One region of the Clostridium boliviensis genome, then DNA from elsewhere that is predicted to be linked to it. Evidence: a T-box and tRNA genes for the amino acid it is inferred to sense, from the RefSeq annotation. Region 1 holds a T-box; the other holds one or more tRNA genes.
What was found. A T-box is a leader RNA that pairs with one kind of tRNA and senses whether it is charged. The one in region 1 lies ahead of pheS (phenylalanine--tRNA ligase subunit alpha), so its partner is inferred to be a tRNA-Phe.

Region 1 (7,079 bases):
GCTATATACCCTTGCGGTCCTATTGCGGAGGGTATCACGCGAAAACCAACGGAGTCTGTACCGTAGTGTCGGCAATCCTTATTATAATTACCTGTTTGCTTGAAATGTACATAGTTGGAACGGCTGCTCTTTATTTACCAATAGCGGGGTTTCTTATATCAGGAATCTTAATCTTTATCTTTGCACCAGTTGCTGATAATAATAAACTTCTGGACGAAGAGGAGACAAGACGTTACCGATTGAAAAGCAGACAGCTATGGCTTGCAGAAGTAATCGCAGGCGGAATCTTCTGGTTTGTCAACAGCCGCATTTGTGTTGTACTAGCCATAAGCCACCTTTTGCTATCCATTATGCTTGTATATGGAGTGCTGAAAAATAGTAAAATGGGTATGAAAGAGCTATAACAATCTATTTGAAGACGAGACTGTGCGTTTGCGCCAGTCTCGTTTTCCTGTTTTGATGATCTAAGGGAGCAGTTTCCGTGCACCTACAATTATAAATTCCCCCACCCGGTTTATTATCTCTAAAGCACTATTCAATCGGTCAGGTGTGCAAATTTTGGCACTCAAAGTGTACAATTTTGGCACTTCGGTTGAATTTATTTCTGTTCCATGTAGAATAAAAATATAAGTAACATAGTTCTTAGAACGAAAGGAGGGCTGATGGTGCAGAATAAAAGAAACAATGAAAGTTATTATCAATACAGGGCAAGCTGTTCCATTCGTAAAGAAGATGGGACAGAAGAGATAAAAAATTATGAACTGGAGACAGATATATTATACGGAGATCTTCATTTTTGGAATCGGTTATACTATCTGAAAAAAAGTCAGAATATGTTATTTGATTTTGCATCCCGTGAACCAGGAATTGTAAAATGCAGAATTTTACAGGAGAGACTGGTCCTGATACCACGATTCACCTACAGATCCCATAAAACAGCCGGTAAAAAAGGATCATTGTTTAAAAGGCTGCTGCTTGTCATAGAAGTGATTGTACTTCTGCTTTTAAATATGATGTGGGCATCTGTTGCAGAGGAGAAAAAAGTGGAAATATACGCAAATGATAATAAGATGACTGATATTGTTGAAATGGGAGTGGATAATATCAGCCAATGTATCGCGGATAAAGACTGAACAAAATAGAGAGGATGAATCATGTGTGAGGATGAAAAACTGATTGATGACAGACACCTCGAGCGGATTAACCGGTTTACCAGCATAGAAACGGGGATCTATGTGGAAGGAGAACTACTGCAATTCTGTGAAGTGAGGATGTTTGATAATAAGGTGGGCCTATTTCTTCCTACGGTATTTAAAGATATGAAAGCGGAAGATGCAAAAAGAAAATATTTTTCTGAACAGCGCCCTGAAATAATAAAAACCAATGAAGATGGTACTGTTAATTTTTCTTTCAGTATGGTGGAAAGGGAGATTAAGCCAGAACAGCTTGGGTCTGTAATACAGGAATTTTATCTTGTTTTAAAGCGTTTTCAGCCGATGAGCGTTTGTCTCGATGATGGAACAGAGTTGGATAATAAGGTTCCCTTTGCCTGGATGGAATTTATCAGCACTGCTCTTGATGATAACCTTTATAACATGCTGATTATATATCCGGTAGGTAAAAAACTGCTGATGGTGATGTTTAACAGCCCGTTTGAAAAAAGGCTGGACTGGGGCAGCTGCCTGTGTAAAATACGTAAAAGCATTACAATCTACAATAACGTGAATGAAGTAGATTATTAAAAGTATTGGCTTTGATTCGGCCAGGGGAAGGAATGAGATTTCATGATAAACGAACAGACTTTTCAGGATTTATATGGTTATTTTTTTGGTATGATAAATCGGGGGGATCTTGACGAAATATATGCCAGGGCACTGGAAGCAATACCTACCATTGTTTCTCTTCAGGAAATCAATGAATTTAAAACAACTGTTTCTGCCGCAAGTACGAATCCATAAACTATCGGTTATACCTCAAAATCCCCGTACATATGCACGGGGACAATGAATTATTCTGCCTTTTTTTTCAAAAATCCCGTCTATTGAGACTGAAGCCGGTTGATAATAGTCAATATCAGCAGCAGATCACTTTCCGGTAATGTTTTAAGCTTGTCTATGGTGTCTTTGACTAAGGGCGGGTTGGGATTATCATTATCAAAAAAGTCTTTCGGTGTTACGCTTAAGTATTCACAGATTGCCAGAAACTCAGCCATTGAGGGAAGGCTTCTGCCGCTGGAAATGCTTTGCACGTAACTTCTGCTATGTCCCAGCTCCAAGCTCATCTTATGTTCCGCCACTCCTTTTTTTAAACGTAATTCTGTAATTCTTTTGTTGATATAGTCTTGATCCATTGTTGTCACCTCTCGTACTTATTTTATGATAATAAAATTAGTATAATACACGATTTAAATATGTAAAATTCATATATTGCATAATATGAGTATCAATAGTATAATTAAAAACTGCTGATATTAGTAAAAGATGCGGGGAGGAAGGGAGCTTAACAGGTATAAAAGTTCTGATATCCAGTTTATATGTACATAAGTGGAATTGCAATAGGAAAACGGAATCAAGCTTACACAAAAATAGCAAAACTTATTAGTAAAATTTACCTTGGTATGATATGATGTTTTTAACTAAATGTCGATATATGTATTATAAGGTCGAGACTGAATTACAGGAGAGTAAAGTATGAATAGAAGAATCGGAATCAAAAGCATAGGGGTTAAGATGCTGTTGGGAATTTTACCTGTTCTGGTGCTTGCCCTGGCCTTTCTGGCCAAATTAAGTGAATCTACAAGCAGTCAGTTAATTGAGCAGCAGAGCAATTCCACGATGGAGTCGGAATTGAAAGCCAGCGTTAACGGTATTAATAATGATTTAAATGCGGTGGAAACCACGGCCATGAATATTTCACATATAGTGAGTGCGTCCTATCAGACCACAGATCTTGATACATACGGCAGGGCAATTTCAGATATAATATCAACCAACGGCTTAATACTTGGCAGTGGTATCTGGTTTGAGCCGAATGTATATGACACCAGCCAGAAGTATGTGGGCCCTTACTGGTACAAAGACGGTGATAAGGTTATCCAGACCAATGAATACAGCAATGACAGTTATGATTATTTCAATCAGGCATACTATCAATCGGTATCAGGAGGAGTGAAAACTCCAGTTATTACAGATCCCTATTATGACCCGACTCTCGATATGATGATGGCCACCTGTGCGGCCCCTATTTATGACAGCAGCAGCCGTTTTATCGGAGTTGTGACGGTTGATATGCAGCTTAGTGATATTGATGAACTGATTAAGTCCATTAAAGTGGGGAAGAACGGAACTGCCATGCTGATTTCTGCAGAAGGAGTTTATCTTAGCGGTGCAGATGGGGATAAGGTCAGTAAAGCGATGAATATGAAGCAGGACGAGAATGCCTCTCTTTCCGCTGCAGCAGCGGAGATGGTTGCAAATGACAGAGGAAAGACGGCTTACACAGAGGGAACGAAGACTTATAACCTCTATTATGATACGGTCCCGGGAGTCGGCTGGATTATTATGATTAAGATGCCGCAGTCTGAGCTTGAAGAACCCATTGTTCTATTAAACGAGAAATTGATGAAGCTGAGTGCTGCAGCATTGATTCTATGTATTTTTGCAGTTTTACTGCAAGTGGGAAGCATTGCATCAGGTCTTAAGAAGGTCCGTAAGTTTGCGGGTTCTCTTGCTGCCGGTGACTTTACAGTCCAGCCTCTTAAAACCAGACGAAAAGATGAACTGGGACAGATGAGCAGCTCGTTGAATAATATGTTCCAAAGCAACAAAGGGGTGATTGAACAGATTTCCGATCAGGCAGGAGATATTACAGATGCCAGCATTCACCTGAATAAAGTATCAAACGATCTGCTTCTTCAATTCAGCGAAGTGAAAACATATATGGGAGATGTGGACAAGGCAATGATGTCTTCCAGTGCAGCTACGGAGGAGCTGAATGCGTCTCTTGCAGAAGTTAACTCATCAGTAGGAATACTTGCAAATGAGACGGAAAAAAGCAGCAGTATGGCCGGAGAGATCATGGAACGGGCAAAAGATATTGAGAAAAAAAGCAGGGAAGCTTACGATAATGCCATTGTGATATCCCAGGAAAGAGAGCAGGACCTTCAGATGGCAGTCCAGCACGCAAAGGTAGTGGAGCGGATCGGCGATATGGCACGTCTTATTTCCAATACGGCCTCCCAGATCAATTTACTGTCACTCAATGCCTCAATTGAAGCAGTGAGGGCTGGAGAACAGGGCAGAGGCTTTGCTGTTGTTGCAAGAGAGATCGGAAAGCTTGCAAAAGATACTTCTGAGATCGTAAAGGAAATTGAGGGAACTATTACAGATGTTCAGAATGCGTTCACCATGATGTTAGATGGATCTCAGTCCATGCTTGTTTTCTTAAAAGATACGGTGACTCCGGATTATGACAGTTTTGTTAATGTAGGACAGCAATATGGCAAGGATGCAGTTACCATAGAAGAAATCTCCAATGAGGTGGAGGAGATGGCTGCAAACATCAGCCAGGTGATGCAGGAAGTGCGTGATGCAATCCAGAATGTCTCCGAATCCGTTCAGACGACTGCAGGAAACAGCAGTATGGTCCTTGGCACAATCGAAAAAGCATATGTAGTTGTACAGGACATGTCTAAGATGTCAGAAAAGCAGGAACGAATTGCAGAGGAATTAAAGACTGTAGTATCCGGCTTCAAATTAAAATAATTCTCTTGACATTTTAATGCTGTTTTATTATAATGATTGCAATATTATATTATAATTAAATGCGATGAAAGTGCAAGTAGATTCTTAGTTTCTATCAGAGAGAAGGGGTCACCGGCTGAAAGCCCTTTTAAGTTCAATTAAGAAATCGAATTTCCCACTGAAGCAGCATGGCTGAAACCGGCGGTTGTATTTGTCTGCCAGGCGTGTAGGTCATGACGTCCTTACACGTTACGTATGCCGAGCGCCTGCTTTAGAAGCAGGAATCAGGGTGGTACCGCGAACACAGCTTCGTCCCTTTTACAGGGATGGAGCTTTTTTGATGTATCAGGGAATGAATCAAAGAAGGAGAGCATGATGAAAGATCAATTAGAGAGAATCAAACAAGAAGCATTAAAGCAGATCGAAGCTTCGGATGCACTGGAAAAACTAGGTGACATTAAAGTCGCTTATCTTGGAAAAAAGGGAGAACTGACCAGTGTGCTAAAGAGCATGAAGGACGTTGCTCCGGAAGACAGACCCAAGATCGGGCAGATGGTCAATGAAGCCCGTGAAGCAATTGAGGGAAAATTAGATGCTGCCATGGCGGCACTGATGAAAAAAGCAAGGGAAGAGCAGTTGAGAAAAGAAGTGATTGATGTCACTCTGCCTGCAAAGAGAAGCAGAGTAGGTCATACCCATCCCAATTCCATCGCTTTAGAAGAGGTGGAGAGAATCTTTGTAGGCATGGGATATGAGGTCATTGAGGGACCGGAAGTGGAGTATGATCACTATAACTTTGAAAAACTAAACATTCCGAAGAATCACCCGGCAAGAGATGAACAGGATACGTTTTATATCAGTGATAACATCGTTTTGAGAAGTCAGACTTCTCCTGTCCAGGTCAGGACCATGGAGAAGGGGAAACTTCCGATTCGTATGCTGGCACCAGGCAGAGTATTCCGTTCCGATGAAGTGGATGCAACTCATTCCCCGTCCTTCCATCAGATTGAAGGACTGGTAATCGATAAGAATATAACATTTGCAGACTTAAAAGGGACACTGGCTGAGTTTGCCAGAGAGTTATTCGGTCCTGAGACAAAGGTGAAGTTCCGCCCCCATCATTTCCCGTTCACTGAGCCGAGTGCTGAAATGGATGTTACCTGCTTTAAGTGCGGAGGAAAGGGCTGCCGTTTCTGTAAGGGATCTGGCTGGATCGAGATTTTAGGCTGCGGTATGGTACACCCCAATGTACTTGCAATGAGCGGAATTGATTCCAACGAATATTCCGGCTTTGCTTTCGGAGTAGGCTTGGAGAGAATTGCTCTGCTGAAATACGAGATCGATGACATGAGATTATTATATGAAAATGACATCAGATTCTTAAAGCAGTTCTAAAAACAGGAAGGGAGATAGATTGATGAATACACCATTATCATGGGTTAAAGCATATGTACCGGATTTGGATGTGACACCACAGGAATACACGGATGCCATGACACTGACAGGAACGAAGGTTGAGGGCTATGAATGCCTGGATAAAAATTTAGAGAAGATTGTAGTAGGCCACATTCAATCGATTGTACGCCATCCCGATGCGGATAAACTGATTGTCTGCCAGGTTAACGCAGGCAGTGAAACCGTACAGATCGTAACAGGCGCTTCAAACGTAAAAACAGGTGATAAGGTACCGGTTGTATTAGACGGAGGGAAGGTTGCCGGAGGACATGACGGCGGTCCGCTTCCGGAAAATGGAATAAAGATAAAAACGGGCAAATTAAGAGGAATTGAGTCCTGCGGAATGATGTGCTCCATTGAAGAACTGGGATTTACAAATGAGATGTATCCGGATGCTCCGGAAAGCGGAATCTATATTCTTCCGGAAGATTCTGTTCCAGGGTCTGATGCAGTAGAGCTTTTGGGCCTTCATGACTCCGTATTTGAATATGAAGTAACATCAAACCGGGTAGACTGTTACAGTGTAATAGGAATTGCCAGAGAGGCAGCAGCTACATTTAACAAACCATTTATTCCTCCGGTAGTAACCGCTGCAGGTAACAGTGAGGATGTTCACGATTATTTAAAAGTGACAGTCGAAGACAGCCGTCTTTGTTCCCGCTATTGTGCAAGAATGGTAAAAAATTTAAAGCTGGCTCCTTCACCGGTCTGGATGCAGAGAAGGCTTGCTGCCTGCGGAATCAGACCAATTAATAACATCGTTGATATTACCAATTATGTAATGGAAGAATACGGTCAGCCAATGCATGCCTTTGATTATGATCAGCTATCAGGCCATGAAATCGTTGTCAGATGTGCAGAGGATGGAGAACTGTTCCAGAC
Region 2 (7,079 bases), on a different contig from region 1:
ACTCCCCAGCATGCTGTCAGAATCCGATTGGTTTTTATAAAGAGAGGAATATTTAGTGCACGTTCTCCGCCAAATCCATACATGGAATAGTGCGCGGACAATGGAATTTTTATAAATACGGTCACAGTCCACATCAGTCCAAACAGGAGATAGGAAATGGGTATAAGATACAAGGGGGGAAATCCGGTTATAGCAAGGAGTCCAAGAAGCGCCGCCGAAAACCCGGAGAACACATCAAAACGGGTGGGCAGATACCGGAAAAAAAAGAACGGTATGGCTGCACTGATAATAATTGTTAGAATACCCCCAAAGACAGGGTGATAAAAGCCTGTAAACCACAGAGGAAACCATGGCAGCAGCATAAGGGTCATATTGCTTTTTTTAACTGGAGCCGTTTGGTGGACCTGAGACTTAGAAGAAAGACCCATATAATCATCCCAGTGAATTAACAGCTGAAAATCACCATCTACCTGATAAAGATGCTTCATCAGTGCAGTCTGGCCGTCAATTTCGCCTTTTGCGATTTGCATCCACACAGAAAGGGGCGTTGTGATTCTGGTGGTATATGGTTTGAAATTCTGGGTTAAAACCTGACAATCGTCCTTGCCCATAATTAACTGTACGGATATATCTTCATCCGTATAGTGCATTTCCAGAACAAGATCCTTGCCTTTCCAGGAATTCTTCTGGTAAAGTGCCGCCATCTGTCTGGTAAATGTAACAGCCTGATCTGATTTTTCCTGTTTACTGTCCTGGTTCAGTGGTTCGACTCCCCAGCTTGCATTTGCCATGTGTTCAAATACATCTCTTGGATAAAGCATTTGGTTTAAGAGGTCTCTGGTTTCCCGGGAGACCCTGCTGTCTGCAAATTCTCTGCCTGCTGCACGGACAACCTCCCGATACTCGTCGGTTCGGTTTTTCAGTTCGGGAACGGAAAAAAGCTCACCCTGTCCGCAGTAGATGCTTTCGTAATTGTCCTTACCCAAATGGTGGGTAAACTGGGCATCAATTGCTTCATAATTGCCTTTGGCGGTATAAAAGCCGCAGGTGGAGATCAGGACATAACGTTTGTCTGAAGTGCTGTACCGTGAAGGATGGGAACCGCTGTGGTCTCCTTCGTTCATAAAAGGCAGTACCATAGGAAGCTGTCTGTCTATCAGCGCCTTTAATGGGGAAGGAAGACCGTAATAATATAGGGGGAAGCTGTATATGACCACATCAGCAGCCAGAATCTTTTCTATTACCATGGTCATATCATCGGATATACAGCATTTTCCCGGTGTCTCCTTCCAGCAGTGGAAGCAGCCCAGACATGGCTTAATACTGAGCTGGGAAACGGTAAGCGTTTCTGTGTGAACAGGAGTGCTTTCTTCCATTCCCTGAACAAATGATTCGGTCAGTTTCAGAGAATTGCTTTTAGTGCCCCTGGGACTTCCGTTTATAATCAGTACATTCATGTTAGTTCCTCCAGTCGTTTGATGGATCTGCGGGCCCAGTCCATACACATTTGTATGTAGCTGTAGCCGAAATCTGCAGATAATTCCCAATACAGCCTCTGGTCTGTTTTTACCAAGCCGCTGTAGTGACTGATGCTGTCAGGAATCTGCTGCATTTCACCCTCATAAAGGCTGCAGTCACTGATAAAATCATTAAGCATATCAATGCACTCTCTGGGTGGTCTGTTTCCGGAGAAGAATACTTTCATTAAAAAAGCATTTTTATTTCCCTTGGTAAATTCGTGATTCTCCTCTGAGAGCCAGCGGAAAAATTCTTCTTTGCCTTTTGATGTGATAGAATAAAGCTTTTTGTTTGGTTTTTCTGTCTGGATAATGGTTTCGCAGGTGACGAATTCCTTCTTTTCCAGTTTAGTCAGTTCTAAATATATATGGCTGGTCTGGGCGTACCAGAAGAAACGGACAGATGAACCAAATGCTTTGGCAAGATCGTATCCGGTCATACTTTCATAAGATAAAAAACCCAGTATGCTGTGGCTTAAAGACATGGTTTTTGTTTACCTCCTGCAATATTATAAAATTATAATATAATAAAATTATAATATAGTCAACAGCAAACTGTTATTATTTTATATTTTTTTGCAAAATTAAAAAAACTTGTCTTGACAATTGAGGAAAAATCTTGTAAAATTACTGATGTTGCAGGAGAATAGGCCCAGATAGCTCAGTTGGTAGAGCAGAGGACTGAAAATCCTCGTGTCGCTGGTTCGATTCCGGCTTTGGGCACTGTGCTTTTCGAGGCGCATTTGAAATCTTTCTGAGATCCTTGCGGGTGTAGTTCAATGGTAGAACACCAGCCTTCCAAGCTGGATACGTGGGTTCGATTCCCATCACCCGCTTTATAATTAAAACGGGCAGCCTTGTTTCTGAGGCAGCCCGTTTTTGATATGTAAATTAACTTAAACAATCATGTTTATCTTCCTTTTAATAAACAAAGAGTGCGGTTCTGGATATAAAATTTCAGAATCGCACTTTTGCGTTATAGGTGCAGGCTTATTCGACGGTCAGACAGACAATCAGTAATTAATATATTTAGAAATATGAGCTTGTTTGCATAATAATATATGTGTTATATTTTACAAAAGAGATGAAGTAAATAATATTTTACATCGAAACGTTTTAAGATGATAATTAGAAAATGGACAGGAGAAAAAGAAATGAGTATAAAAATCCCTTATGACACAATGAGAGAAACCGTTGAGAAGGCGCTGCTGCAGGCAGGATTATCAAAAGAAAAGGCAGAAATCTGTGCTAAGATTCACACCGAGTCTAGTGCAGACGGAGTGGAAAGCCATGGGTTAAACCGAGTTCCACGATTTGTAGAATATGTATTAAAAGGCTTAATTGATCCGGAAGGAGATCCGGAATTAGTCGGTGGCAAGGGTGCAGTTGAAAATTATGACGGACATCTGGGCATCGGCATCACCAATGCCCTGTTTTGTGCAGACCGTGCCATGGAACTTGCCAAAGAGCATGGAATCGGCTGTGTTGCTTTGAAAAACACCACGCACTGGATGCGGGGCGGCACCTATGCCTGGAGAATGGCGGAAGCCGGATATATGGGAATGAGCTGGATCAATACAGAAAGCTGTATGCCGCTTTGGGGAAGTGATGAACCGGGAGTAGGGAACAATCCGTTCTGTATCGCAGTTCCAAGAGAAGATGGTCCCATCGTACTTGATATGGCAATGAGCCAGTATGCCTACGGAAAGCTTGGCGTGTACCGTCTGGCGGGCAAAAAGCTGCCATATCCCGGCGGCTTCGATAAAGACGGCAGTCTAACAGATGATCCGGGAGCGATTGAAGAAAGCAGAAGGATACTTCCTGCAGGATATTGGAAGGGAAGTTCCATGGCCATTGCTCTTGATTTGGCGGCGGCTCTTATGGCCAATGGAAAAAGCGGTCTTAATATGGATGAGGAAGGCAGAGGAAGCTGTACAGGCTGCTGTCAGATATTCATTGCTTACGATCCATATCTTTTCGGCGCAAAGGAAGAAATTCAGGAGATGTTAAACAGAAGAGTTGAAGCTGCAGATAACAGCCATCCGGAAAAAGAGGGAGGTAAAGTTGCCTGCCCCGGTGAACGTACCATGGAAACCAGAAAGCACAGTATGGAAAACGGAGTCACCGTTGACGAACAGATCTGGGAACAGATCTTAGCGATCGCTTCGGGGAATCTGGATACTAAGGATATTGCAAGCAAATAAAACACAGATCTGACAGCCGTCTACCAGCTGGGATTTTATCAGATTAAATTCATGCTAAGAGGCATCATGAGATGAGCAATCAGAATCTGATAAGCCTGATCTGTATTTCCACTTTTCAACTGATGATAAAAATTCTCATGCTCCTCTAACGTAGCCTGTGTCCTGCCTGTAACAGTAAGGGCATTGGCTGTAGTCAGATGGATCATGTAAAGAAGGCGCTGGAACAAATGATCAAATTCACATTCCTGTTCCCACCCATGAGTTTGTGGTAGAGATGATACATGCTCTGGAAGAGAAAAACCGGTAAAGAAGGAATGGACACCGGCAGAACGGATAAAAAGTTACAAAATATTAAAAAATAATTATATATAAAAAAACTTGTTACTATATAAGTTCTGTGTTATAATCTTACTGCTTTCGATTTTACATATAAAAGCAGGGGAATTGCCAATAACAATTGACAAGGAGAGATTATGAAAAAGAGAATTTATGGTATTTTACTGACTTGTTTACTGATTGCAGCACTTGCAGGCTGCAGTAAAAAGACTGAGAGCACAGCAGCAGACACAACAGCAGCAGAATCACAGACAGCGGCAGAAGAAAGTAAGGCAACAGAAGAGAGCACCGTCGCTGATGGTGCAGATGCATTCACAACGTTTGAAGACCCCAATGGAATGTTTACAGCCAGCTATCCGGGAACACCTAAAGAGATGAAGCAGTCCGTTTCTTCTGAAGGAACTGCAATAGATCTGTATTCCTATATGCTTGAGCAGGAGGATGCTCTTTATAATGTAATGTACAGTGATATACCAGAGGCTGGTAATACAGACCCCGCAGCCATGCTGCAGGGAGCCGTTTCCAATATTCCATATACGATTGAAGACACCAAAGATATTACTCTTGGTGAGTATATGGGAAAAGAATTAAAATACAGTGCTCCGTTAGAATCTGATACAATCACCTTCTATCACAGAGTTTACATTGCCGGAGATCGTATTTACCAGCTTCAGGCTGTTTCCAGTACTGGAGAAAGAACACCGGAGATTGATACGTTCTTTGAATCCTTTGCACTGACAAAATAATAGATAGCATCATTTAATCAGGATTCCCCAATTCTGTTCATTATGTATCGTTTGAAAGATCCCCGTTTTACAGACAGGGAAAAGCCCCGTGCAAGAAAGTATGAGTCATACTGAATGCACGGGGCTTTTTAATTACTGAATAAACGTTCCTGCCTGAATCTGACCTACAATTTCTTTATACTGAGTCTGAATATCCTCAGGAACTGCATTTGAGAATGATCCAATGCTTAAGCAGCCGTTGCCTAAATCGCCGTAGATGGTCTGGCCGCCGAAAGTATCTGCTTCTACATCCTTCATACATGCCTTTAATAATGCCGCATTATCTGTTACCACAGAGCAGATGATGATCTTGTCATCAGCAGAACCTAAATCTCCGGGCTGACCAATATCGTATCTGCCTTCTGAACCAGACAGGGCTTCCCGTGCACCGGTATCAACGGCGGAAGCATCACCGAACATTACATCAACGTCATAGGTGGATACCATGGAGGAAGCAATCTCCTTGCCCTTGGCAGTATCACTGAAAGATCCGGCATAAGCAGAAGATACTTTAATATCAGGATTTACCTTTTTTGCAGCCTTTTCATAACATTCCAGCTTCGCTTTGGTAGTATCCAGCTCCATACCGCCGATAAATCCGATGTTGTTTGTCTTGCTCATGAGACCGGCAAGAGCGCCTGCCATGTAGCCGATCTGCTTTGCATCAGGGAGAATGGAGGTAATGTTTTCTGTTTCAACGGTACCATTTAACAGAGCAAAATTGATTTCCGGATATTCCTCTGCTACCTGCTTTACAGCATCGGTATACTGATTTCCAGGTGCAAAGATCAGGTTATAGCCCAGCTCTGCATAGTCTGTCATAACAGTGGCATAATCAGCAGTAGCAACATTGTCGGTATACACAGTTTCCCAGCCGCTGTCCTTAGCTGCATTAACCATAGCCTGATAGCAGCTTGCTCCCCAGCCTCCGTCAGAAACAGAAGAATCAAGGACCATGGCTACCTTAAAGCCGCCAGCTTTTGTGTCAGCGGCCGCCTGGGTGTCACCTGCTTTTGTGGTCTCTGCTGCTGTAGTCTCTGCTGCAGATGATTCTGTCTTTTCTGGAGCAGCTGTACCGCCGCATGCAGCAAGACTCATGGCGGTAAGAACTGCAGCCATGATAAGTGAAGCTGTTTTCATAGTCTTTTTCATAAAAATCCTCCTTTTATGTTGAAAAAATATATATTCGCAGGGCTATCCTGGAATTATCATCAGCGTTCTTCTCTGTAATAGGGCTGACCGTTGGCCTTCGGACCGTTTTTGCGTATTCCGAAAAATGCAAGAACAAACAGGGTGCACAGATAGGGAATCATCTGGAGTAACTGGTAGGGCGTTGATGGACTTAAAAGCTGGAGCCGGATCTGCAGTGCATCGCAGAAACCAAAAAGCAGGCAGGCTAACATGACACCGGAAGGCATCCAGCGTCCGAATATAACGGCTGACAGGGCGATAAAACCACGGCCTGCCACGATTCCCTCGGAGTAAGTACTGGTGTAACAGATGGTTAAATATGCACCGCCGATTCCTGCAAGTGCACCACAGATAACGCAGGCAAGGTATTTCTGGAGCACCACATTGATTCCCAGTGTTTCTGCAGCTTTTGGAAATTCTCCTACGGCTTTAAAGTTAAGTCCGGCTTTTGTCCGGCTAAAGAAAACAGCCGTAACGGGTACCAGAAGATATGCTGCATATACCAGAGGGATGTGGTGAAAGAACAATGGACCAAGAACCGGTATCCTGTTTAGAACCGGAATAGGAAGCGCCTTCATGGATACGCCCTGAATGAGTGTGGAGGTATCAGAAAAGGAAAGGCGGTAAATAAAGGAAGCCAGTGCCGGAGCAAAGATATTAATCGCCATACCGTATACGATCTGCGGCGCGCATAACTGGATGGTACAGAAGGCATAAATCATATTAATGGCAATTCCCGACAGGGCTCCGGCAAGAATCCCTACCACAGGGCTTCCGCTGCGATATCCGATCAGGAATCCGATTAATGCGCCAAAGGACATGATGCCGTCAAGACCGATATTGACTAAGCCAGCCCGTTCCGAATAGGTTTCAGCCAAAGCAACAAACAAGATTGGAGTAGCCATGCGAATGGTGGAAAGCAGAAGCTCTGTAAGAAAATTCATGTTTAAAAATGCATCCATCAGTTAGTGACCTCCTTTTTTCCCATATGGCTGTTTATGTATTGTCTGATTGCAGGAAGTTTTAAAAGTGCAGTGCCTGCCACT

Region 2: it has a tRNA-Phe gene. The T-box ahead of pheS (phenylalanine--tRNA ligase subunit alpha) is inferred to sense a tRNA for this amino acid. The anticodon was not compared.

Annotation. Positions count from the first base shown of each region.
Region 1 covers NZ_JAWONS010000240.1:90,230-97,308, reverse strand. Annotated here, with positions in the region: gene RZO55_RS15205 (accessory gene regulator ArgB-like protein) at 1-404, shown strand, start outside; gene RZO55_RS15200 (hypothetical protein) at 663-1,133, shown strand; gene RZO55_RS15195 (hypothetical protein) at 1,155-1,742, shown strand; gene RZO55_RS15190 (hypothetical protein) at 1,785-1,958, shown strand; gene RZO55_RS15185 (helix-turn-helix domain-containing protein) at 2,039-2,350, opposite strand; gene RZO55_RS15180 (methyl-accepting chemotaxis protein) at 2,691-4,763, shown strand; T-box leader at 4,819-5,062, shown strand; gene pheS (phenylalanine--tRNA ligase subunit alpha) at 5,118-6,137, shown strand; gene pheT (phenylalanine--tRNA ligase subunit beta) at 6,160-7,079, shown strand, end outside.
Region 2 covers NZ_JAWONS010000324.1:70,178-77,256, reverse strand. Annotated here, with positions in the region: gene RZO55_RS22325 (NAD(P)H-dependent oxidoreductase) at 1-1,457, opposite strand, end outside; gene RZO55_RS22320 (PadR family transcriptional regulator) at 1,454-2,002, opposite strand; tRNA gene RZO55_RS22315 (tRNA-Phe) at 2,168-2,240, shown strand; tRNA gene RZO55_RS22310 (tRNA-Gly) at 2,283-2,353, shown strand; gene yiaK (3-dehydro-L-gulonate 2-dehydrogenase) at 2,672-3,721, shown strand; gene RZO55_RS22300 (hypothetical protein) at 3,760-3,927, opposite strand; gene RZO55_RS22295 (hypothetical protein) at 4,195-4,803, shown strand; gene RZO55_RS22290 (BMP family protein) at 4,936-5,994, opposite strand; gene RZO55_RS22285 (ABC transporter permease) at 6,054-6,995, opposite strand; gene RZO55_RS22280 (ABC transporter permease) at 6,995-7,079, opposite strand, start outside.